Regions from separate parts of the Hyphomicrobium sp. B1 genome, predicted to be linked through region 3. Evidence: predicted binding sites of a transcription regulator. Region 3 holds the regulator's gene; each other region holds the start of a gene.
What was found. The regulator LexA, encoded in region 3, represses DNA repair genes until DNA is damaged. The targets are predictions, from matches to a motif close to TGTTCNNNNTGTGTTCNG.
Positions count from the first base shown of each region.

Region 1: the regulator LexA is predicted to act here: its motif matches at 1,626-1,643, upstream of recA (recombinase RecA).
Region 2: the regulator LexA is predicted to act here: its motif matches at 1,580-1,597, upstream of RLW55_RS07630 (PA0069 family radical SAM protein).

Region 1 covers NZ_CP134871.1:3,883,238-3,886,489, reverse strand. The annotation lists gene RLW55_RS18530 (formaldehyde-activating enzyme) at 1-107, opposite strand, end outside; gene RLW55_RS18525 (hypothetical protein) at 253-762, opposite strand; gene RLW55_RS18520 (hypothetical protein) at 928-1,485, opposite strand; gene recA (recombinase RecA) at 1,699-2,832, shown strand; gene alaS (alanine--tRNA ligase) at 3,053-3,252, shown strand, end outside.
Region 2 covers NZ_CP134871.1:1,561,074-1,564,325, forward strand. The annotation lists gene RLW55_RS07625 (ribonuclease HII) at 1-389, opposite strand, end outside; gene RLW55_RS07630 (PA0069 family radical SAM protein) at 422-1,534, opposite strand; gene RLW55_RS07635 (TIGR04283 family arsenosugar biosynthesis glycosyltransferase) at 1,688-2,395, shown strand; gene moaB (molybdenum cofactor biosynthesis protein B) at 2,407-2,949, opposite strand; gene RLW55_RS07645 (uracil-DNA glycosylase) at 2,970-3,252, opposite strand, start outside.
Region 3 covers NZ_CP134871.1:2,518,627-2,521,878, forward strand. The annotation lists gene RLW55_RS12060 (ComEC/Rec2 family competence protein) at 1-1,677, shown strand, start outside; gene lexA (transcriptional repressor LexA) at 1,736-2,476, opposite strand; gene RLW55_RS12070 (hypothetical protein) at 2,834-3,252, opposite strand, start outside.

The DNA.
Region 1 (3,252 bases), 1.4 Mb from region 3:
CCGATCGCGACTTCGGGTTCCGCTGCCGTTCCCGGAGGGCCGCCTGCGACGAGGGCTTCGCCGACGCGAATGCCAAAACGCCCCGACGGGCGCGATGCAATGCTCATATGTCACCACCTTGTGCTCGGTTATCAATTGAGCGCCGAAGCCGACGCACGGGGTGGGCTTAAACCAGAGTGGCCAGAGACGCGCCATAAGTTCTGGTTATGGCGCGTCTCACGGTCGCGATGCGATGGGGGGCAATCGCACGCGCTAGTCGCAGGGAATTTCGATGACGCTGTCGGTGGCGGCGGAATAGCGGCGGCAGACTTGCGATGCGGCTGCTGCTGTTTTCGTTGCGGTCGCGGTTGCGTTTGAGGCCGTCGAGACAGGCAGCAGATCGCTTTTCTTGGCGATGTTTGTGGTGCCCGTCGATGCCGTTTGCTGGGCGATTGTTTGGGTTCGCGCGGCTGCAATCTTTGCAGCTTGTTTTTGAGCCGCGGCTTTCTTCTGGGCGATTGCGGCGAGACGGGCGCGTTTTGAGGCAAGGGCCGCAGCCTGTGCGCGTTCGGCGCGTAATTCGGCGAGCCGCTTTTCACGCGCTCTCGCAAAGGCTTCTTCGAGATTGCGGCGCTTGTCCTTCTCGCAGGGCTGGGCCGGCTGGCGGCCCTGGTTGCGGAAGAACGGGCTTGCGTAGAACGAGCCCATGCCGTGTGCTTCCGCGTTCGATGCGACGGTGCTGGCGACGACCAGAACGGCGATGAGGGTCGAGATCTTGAGCATGGGTGCCTCCCACGAATTTGCGATGGAGGCATCTTGGAGTAGCGCGATTTTTCCCGCTGTTTCGGACGGAACACGTCTGCAAATCGTGCTGGGGTGTTGAACATAAAAACGCGGCCCGGCCGAAGGACGGCGAGCCGCGTTTTTTGAGTGAAGGGCGAATGAGAATTACTGGCAGGGCGCCTCGATCACACTATCGGCAGCTGCCGAATATTTGCGGCAGGTGACGGTCGTGGCGGCCGGAGCGCTCGGTGTCGCCGATGACGTTTCGATAGCGTTCGACGGGGTCTTTTCAACTGTCGTTGTCTGCGCTGAGCTGTCGGCCGTTGTGGATGCAGGCGTACTGTCGCCCGAGGTCAGCCGGTCGCCCTTTTTGAGCGCGGGCTTGTCGTCGCTCGTCGTGGATTGGGATGCAGTCTCGGCAGCGGCGATCTGGGCCGCTTTCTGTTTCTGCAGAGCGATCTGGCGGGCGCGCTCGCGTTTGGCGGCCGCGGCGGCGATGGCGCGCTGGCGGGCACGTTCGCGGGCGGCGATTTCCCGGCGGGCGCGCATTCTCTCGTAGGCTTCCTCACGACGGCGCTCTTCGGCGGCGTGCGCGAGCATGCTGGCGGCCGCCATGCCGCCAAGAAAGAATCCGAGGCGGCGGCCGGGGCCGGCTTCGGCGGCTGATGTGAACGACGCGGCGACGACGGCGATGGAAATCAGAACTGCGAGCAACTTGGACACGGGCTGTCTCCTTCGGCTTGGGTTGCCAGGAGAGTGCCGCGAGAGGCCGCGACGCGCTGTCCCTAAGGAAACATGTGCGCAAGAGTGAGAAAATTCGGCGCGGGGACTCCACAATGAGAACAAAACGTGATTGACAGAAGCGGAACAAAAAGTGTACGTTTATCCTTAATTGATGGCGCGCGGCGCTTGCCATAAGGGATTGAGGGTGACGACATGGAACGGCCGGACTTGACTGTGCTCGAAGGGGGCAAGATGGACAAGAAGCAGGCGCTGGAGCAGGCACTCGCGCAGATCGACAAGACCTTTGGCAAGGGGTCGATCATGCGGCTCGGCGCCAATGAGAAGCTGGATATCGAAGCGATCTCCACGGGATCGCTTGGGCTCGATATTGCGCTCGGCATCGGGGGATTGCCGAAGGGACGCATCATCGAAGTCTATGGACCTGAATCCTCGGGCAAGACGACGTTGGCGCTACAAGTTGTGGCGGAAGCGCAGAAGAAGGGCGGCACGTGTGCGTTCGTCGATGCCGAGCATGCGATTGATCCGGGCTACGCCAAGAAGCTCGGCGTCAAGGTTGAGGATCTTCTGATTTCGCAGCCGGATACCGGCGAACAGGCACTGGAAATCGCCGATACGCTGGTGCGTTCGGGCGCCGTCGATGTGCTCGTGGTTGACTCGGTTGCCGCTCTGACGCCGAAGGCCGAACTCGAAGGCGAGATGGGCGACAGTCTGCCGGGCCTGCAGGCCCGCTTGATGAGCCAGGCACTCCGGAAGCTCACGGGCTCGATCTCGAAGTCCAATACGATGGTGATCTTCATCAACCAGATCCGCATGAAGATCGGCATCATGTTCGGCAACCCTGAGACGACGACGGGCGGCAACGCGCTGAAGTTCTATGCCTCCGTTCGCCTCGATATTCGCCGCATCGGCCAGATCAAGGAGCGCGAAGAGACGGTCGGCAACCAGACCCGCGTCAAGGTCGTCAAGAACAAGGTGGCGCCGCCCTTCAAGCAGGTCGAATTCGATATTATGTACGGCGAAGGCATCTCGAAGGTCGGTGAGCTGATCGATCTCGGCGTCAAGGCAGGGCTGGTCGAGAAGTCGGGTGCGTGGCTGTCCTATAATGGCGACCGCATCGGCCAGGGCCGGGAAAACGCTAAGACGTACCTGAAGGAAAATCCCCGCGTCGCGGCGGAGATCGAGCGGGCGATCCGGGCCAATGCCGGCCTCATCGTCGAGAAGATGCTGGCCAATCCGGAAGCCGGCGAGGATGATGGCGAAGAACCCGACGAGGACGGGGTTCTCCCCGACGAATCGGGGAAGAAAGTCGCCAAGGCGAAGCGGTAGGGCTTTGAGTGGCGCCATCCGACTTCCCTTCGGGAAGCCGGCCGGATGGTGCAGATGGAGGCCGCCAGCGTCTGTCGTTCCGCCGCAGGCGGACGGCCTGCTGCAAGGACCGCCCCTTCCTAGACATGCCTCAGGGCCGCCGCTACAACGGCGGCCTTAACCCGTTTCGGGGCTGTGTCCCGGAACATGTTTTTTATCCAGATCAGGCCGAAAGCACCACATGGCTGGCGTCAGCGAAATCCGCGCTTCGTTTCTCGATTTCTTTGGCAAGAACGGACACGAGATCGTGCCGTCGTCGCCGCTCGTTCCGCGCAACGACCCGACGCTGATGTTCACGAACGCAGGCATGGTGCAGTTCAAGAACGTTTTCACGGGGCAGGAGACGCGGGCTATTCCGCGGGCGACGACGTCGCAGAAGTG
Region 2 (3,252 bases), 960 kb from region 3:
ATCGCGACCCGCGGCGCCTTATTGCCGTCAACCAGCACAAGCTTCGGTGCGTTGGCAAGTTGCCCGATGGCCTGCGCCATCGCCCACAGCGTTGCGGCAAGAATATTGTCGCGATCGATGCGATCGACCTCCGCGACGCCGACGCCGACGATGGCGACCTTCATAATGCGATTGAAGAGATAGGCGCGGGACTCTTCATCAAGCGCTTTGCTGTCGTCGATGTTCGCCGGAATTTTATCTGGATCAAGAATGACGGCCGCCGCAACGACCGGTCCCGCCCACGGGCCGCGCCCGGCTTCGTCAACGCCCGCGATCGGCCGAAACCCGAGCTGATGTTCGGCAGCTTCGAGTTCGAACGTCGGCTTGATGCGCGAATCGGCGATTTTCATTCGCCAGTTTGGTCATCGCGCAGAACAAGCTGTCAAAGCAGGGAGAGCTGTTGTCCACCGTTACCGGGACGCAGGAAGAGATCGGTTCGCAAGGCAACTCGTTCTTCGCCGAGACCGAGTCGCTTCTTGGCCAGCCGAAAGCGCAGCGCGATTTGCGTCGCATATGGTCCGCGCCCGACTTGGCGCACTCCGAAGTCCGGTGTGTAATCTCGCCCGCCGTGCATCGATCGCAAAAGCGAAATGACTCTGTCGGCACGGTTTGGAAATTCTTCCGCCAGCCATTCGCGAAAGAGATCTTTGATTTCGAGCGGCAGGCGCAGAAGCACATATCCAGCATTGCAGGCACCGGCCTCGCGCGCCGCTTCCAGGATGGGTTCGATCTCGTGGTCGGTCAGCCCGGGAATGATCGGAGCGACCATGACTGTGACGGGTATCCCGGCGTCGGCGAGCTTCTTCACGGTTTCGAGACGCTTTGACGGCGTTGCTGCCCTAGGTTCCATCGCGCGCGCCACGCGGCGGTCGAGCGTGGTGATCGACACCGCGACGCGCGCCAGATTTTTCTCGGCCATCGGTGCCAGGAGGTCGATGTCGCGCGCCACCAGCGCCGACTTCGTGATGATGCCGACCGGATGGTTGGTCTGCGCCATCACCTCCAGGATCGAGCGCGTAATCCGCCGCTCCCGCTCGATGGGCTGATAAGGGTCGGTGTTGCCGCCGAGCGCAATTGTGTGCGGTCGGTAGCTCGGCTTCTTGAACTCACGCTCCAGCAGAGCGGCGGCGTTCGGCTTGGCATAGAGCTTCGTTTCGAAGTCGAGGCCCGCCGAATGTCCCAGATAGCAATGGCTCGGACGTGCGTAGCAATAGATGCAGCCATGCTCGCACCCCCGATACGGATTGATCGAGCTTTCAAACGAAACGTCTGGGCTGTCGTTGTGAGAGATGATCGACTTTGCGGCTTCTTCGATCACCTCGGTCTTGAAGGCGTCGAGATCGCCGAGGCTTTCCCAGCCGTCGTCGAAGGCTTCGTGGACCTCGGCTTCGAACCGTCCGGTTTTATTCGTCCGCGCGCCGCGCCCGCGCCGCCGCTCCGTATCGACGGCATGCGGGGCGGGAAGCGGGTTTTGATGGTCTCGGTCGGGCGCCATTGTTCGCGGTCGTTGCTGAGGATGTTCAGCCAATAGCACACGGCGCGGAACAAATAAAGAACATGCGGAGAGCGAACCGTGCCATGGCGATTGGTTAAGCCCCGCGACGTGGCGCGCCTTGCCGTGCGCGGATTGACGTGTCAGGAAAAGAGAATGATCTCAGTAATCATTCCCGCTCGGAATGCTGAACATACGTTACCGGCGACGCTATCTGCCCTGGTTCCGGCGGCAGTGGACGGACTCGTTAAGCAGGTCATCGTCGTCGATGGCGGGTCGACCGACAAGACTGCTGAGGTAGCCGATCAGGCTGGGGCCGACATCGTCAAGAGCGCGCCCGGACGCGGCGGCCAGTTGGCCCAAGGCGCTGAAATCGCCCGCTTTCCTTGGCTCCTTTTTTTGAATGCGGATACCGTCTTGGAAGACGGCTGGGAACGAAGTGCAACGTCGTTCATGCGCCGCGTCGATTTCGGCGAACGGTCGATGGCCGCGGGCGCCTTCACGTTCCGTCTCGATGACAAGGGCCTGGCGCCGCGGCTGCTCGAACTGGTCGTGCAGTTGCGCTGTAAGCTCCTGCGCGTGCCTTATGGCGATCAGGGCTTGCTGATCCCGCGCCGCCTGTTCGATGACGTCGGCGGCTACCGCAATCTGCCGATCATGGAAGATCTGGACTTGGCGCGCCGTATCGGACGCCGGCGCCTCACAATTCTCGATGCCAATGCCGTGACGTCGGCGGAGCGTTATCGGCGCGACGGCTACCTCTCGCGATCGTTCCGCAACCAGATCTGTCACATGCTGTACGGCGCGGGCATTCCGGTCAGCATGATCGCGCGTCTTCAGGGCAAGGTCGAAACCGGCGCTTAAGCGCGCCCGTCTCACGCCGACGTGCGATGCTCTTCGAGCCGCGGCAGGATTTCGATGAAATTGCACGGCCTGTGGCGCATATCGAGCTGGAGCTTCAGGATGCCTTCCCAGGCGTCTTTGCATGCGCCCGTCGAGCCGGGCAGACAGAAAATATAGGTCCCGCGCGCCACGCCCCCGCACGCGCGCGACTGGATCGTCGACGTGCCGACCTTCTGATACGACAGCATGTGAAACAGGATCGCGAACCCTTCGATCTCCTTCTCAAACAACGGCTTCACCGCTTCCGGCGTAACATCCCGTCCCGTGAACCCGGTGCCGCCCGTGGTGATGACGCAATCGACGGACGCGTCATTGATCCATCCCTCCACGATGCCGCGGATCTGCGCCTTGTCATCTTTCGCAAGCTTGCGGTCCGCGAGTTCGTGGCCCGCTTCGCCAATGGCGCGCTCGAGATAGGCGCCAGATGTATCTTCCGCGAGCGTGCGGGAATCCGACATCGTCAGGATTGCGATGCGGATGGGAACGAATTGGCGTTCGGCGTCGATGCCGGCCATGGCAAGCCTCGTTGTGTTGTCTAAAGCTTCGACTTGATTTGTAGCAGATCCATCCACGCGAGCTGCTTGGCGGCAGGCGTTCGCAGCAGATACGCCGGATGCAACGTGGCGATAGCCGGGATTTTTCGCTCCCCGACTTTAACCTCGCGCCACTTGCCCCGAAGCCGCATGATGCCTTCCGTTGCGCCAATCACTTCCTTCGCCGCCGCGCCGCCAACGGCGACCAGCATCTTGGGCGCGACAAGCTCGATCTGCCGTTCGAGAAACGGCCGGCAGGAGAGCGCTTCCTGTGGCGTCGGCGTG
Region 3 (3,252 bases):
GACCCCAATAGCATCGTCCAGTGGTATCGCCGCTCCATTGAAAATATCCGCCAGGCAATCGCCGCGCGCATCCGTGCGGCGCTTCCCGGCGAAACCGGCGAAATCGCGCTTGCCCTCATCACCGGCGAGCGCGGCGGCATCAGTGCCGAGACGAACAACGCGTTCAAGAATTCCGGACTGTTTCACATTCTCTCGATCTCCGGCCTGCACATGGTGATTGCAGCAGGCGCTGTTTTCTTTTCGATCCGCCTGATCCTCGCTGCGATCCCGCGTGTCGCCTTGACGATGCCGATCAAAAAGATCGCCGCTGCGCTCGGCATCATCAGCGCGGTCGCCTATCTCGCGATTTCGGGAGGCCAGTTCGCAACCGTGCGCTCGGCGCTGATGATCTTCATCATCTTCGGCGCCATGCTGATTGATCGCCCTGCGCTTGCGTTGCGCAACGTCGCGCTCGCGGCGATCCTTATTCTGTTGGCTTATCCCGAGAGCCTGCTCGACGCGGGCTTTCAGATGTCGTTTGCCGCCGTAACCGCGCTGATCGCCTCGCACGAATTTCTGAGCAGCCTGTTCAATCGCGAGCAGAAGCCGCATCCCGTCATGCGCGTCGTCGTCTTCTTCGGTGAGATCATCGCCTCGACGTTGATCGCAAGCGTCGCGGTCGCGCCGTTCGCGGCCTATAATTTTCACCAGAGCCAGCAGTATGCCGTGCTCGCGAACATGATCGCCATTCCGATCTGCAACCTGATCGTCATGCCGGCGGCGCTCGTCGCGATGGTGCTGATGCCGTTCGGCCTCGAATGGCTCGGCCTGAAGCTGATGGGCTGGGGCATCGAAGGCATGACGTGGTGTGCGAACGAAGTCGGCGCGTTGCCGGGCGCTGTCGGACATATTCCAGCGATCCCTGAACTGGCTTTCGTGCTGATGCTCACGGGCGGCATCTGGTTTTTGCTTTGGCAGACGCGGATCAGGCTTCTCGGCGTTGCACTTGTCGGCGCCGGTTTGCTTGTTGCGCCTTGGATGCCGCGCCCTGATGTTCTGGTCGGACAGAAAGGTTTGCTTGTCGCCGTGCGCGATGACTCGGGCAAGCTCGACGCCATGCCGGGCAAGGGCACGAAATACGACCTCGACCGCTGGCTCGAATACGACGGCGATTCCCGAACGGCGCGCGATGCCAAGACCGGCGAAGGCTTTACTTGCGACGCTGTCGGCTGCATCGCGCATGTCAAAGGCGCGACCGTCGCGGTCGCGCGCCATCCCGCTGCCGTGACCGACGATTGCCTCAACGCCGACGTGCTTGTGCTCGATACGCCCAAGCCCGGCAATTGCGCCGTGCCGCGAACGGTCGTCGACGTTTTCGATCGCTGGCGCAATGGTGCTTACGCCCTTTACGTCGACCGCGGCAACGACAGTCCGGAGCCCAAAATCCGTCTTGAAACGGTCGCGGCCCATCGCGGCGAACGACCTTGGAGCGAGACGCCGGAGCGAAAGCAGGTAGTGCTGCCGAAACCCCGTATTCTGCAGGCCCCGCCCCCCCCGGCGGGCGCCCCGGCTGCCGAACCTGCCCGGACGGCCGAAGCAGAACCCGAAACACGCACATCAGCCGACGTCGATCCGGGTGAGGGGGCGGAACTCGAAGCGGAAGATCTCACTGAGCCGGACGCCGAAAGCGGTCGTTAGCCATCGACGCTGCGCCGCGTCGTTCTAGCTCGGTCGACGCATGGCGGCGAACCGCCGCTCAATACCGCCGCATCAAGCCGACGAGGCGCCCCTGAATGTCGATCTGGTCGGGTCCGAAAATCCGCGTCTTGAATTCGGGGTTCGCGGCTTCGAGCGCAATAGTCGAGCCCTTCTTGCGCAGCCGTTTCAGCGTCGCTTCCTCGCCCTCGACCAGCGCCACGATGATATCGCCGTTCTCCGCCGTATTGCAGCGCCGGATGATGACGGTATCGCCGTCATGGATGCCCGCCTCGATCATCGAATCGCCTTTGACCTCCAGCGCAAAGTGCTCGCCGTTGGTCAGGATGTCGGGTGGCACCGCAATGTCGTGCGTGTGGTTCTGAATGGCGCTGATCGGCGTACCGGCGGCGATGCGGCCCATGACCGGGATCGACACCGTCCGCGCGTCAATGACGTGCGACGGCGGCGGCGTGGCCACATTCGTCTTCGGCGGACCGGAGCCTTCGATCACGCTTGGCTGGAAGCCCCGCTGCGGTGCTGCGGCCGTGCTGGCACCCTGTGCCGCGGACGGCAAGCCAACCTGATTGTCCGGCAGCTTGATGACTTCGATGGCCCGCGCCCGGTGCGGCAAGCGGCGGATGAACCCGCGTTCCACCAGAGCGGTGATCAGCCGGTGAATGCCGGACTTCGACCTGAGATCCAGCGCATCCTTCATCTCGTCGAATGAGGGCGGCACGCCGCGCTCCTGCATGCGCGCATGGATGAAGAGGAGGAGGTCTTTCTGCTTTTCGGTGAGCATAGCGGTTCGTCTCAAGCCTTTCCTGGCTGGCAAGCGCGGCGGGCTGAGACGCTGACCACCGAAATACCGCCCGCTCATTCACAGTACAAATCGTGTATGTACCCTAACCGTTCTCGTCTCGTTCCGCAACCCATGCAAGTCAATAGGTCGTGTCGCAGTTTGAATTTTCCGGCCAGTGGTGCCGAAGAGCAGCAAATGGCGGGAATGGCATCATGATTTGGGGGGGGGGGGCGTGTAGGGGGGCGCGCCGTGCGGGCACTGGCGGCTTGGGCCGCCCTCCATCTATACGCTGATGTCGTTGCCTTGAGCGGAATTCATGAAGGTGAATCCCTGGTATTAGGGCGCAAACGCCAGAAGCTAGTTTTCGGTCGTTTCGGGGCGCGGTCCAGTTGTGGCGGTTGCAACCAAAGTATCCGGCTGTTCAAGGATTTCAGCCTCGGCAAGGCGGGGCCGCAGTCTCTGCGCATCGCGAAAACGCTGGCCGCACTCGCGCTCAGCGCCGTTGTACTCTGTGTGGGTTCGATCGCTGACGATCATCCCGCTGCCTCCAGGCTGGAGCCGCACGAGAACTTCCATGCAAAACTCCGTTCTATGTCTATCCGTATGGGCTACTTGCGCGAAAATGTCATCGTATTCAGTCCAGCCATACGCAAGGATGCGTGCTCTACCAGCGAGCACTTCACGCAGGTTAGCTTCTGGGATCAGCACCGGGAGCATGGTTCTGGTGCCTTTTGGTCCAATAGAGCTTGGGCCACCTGGAGCGGCATTTGGATAAT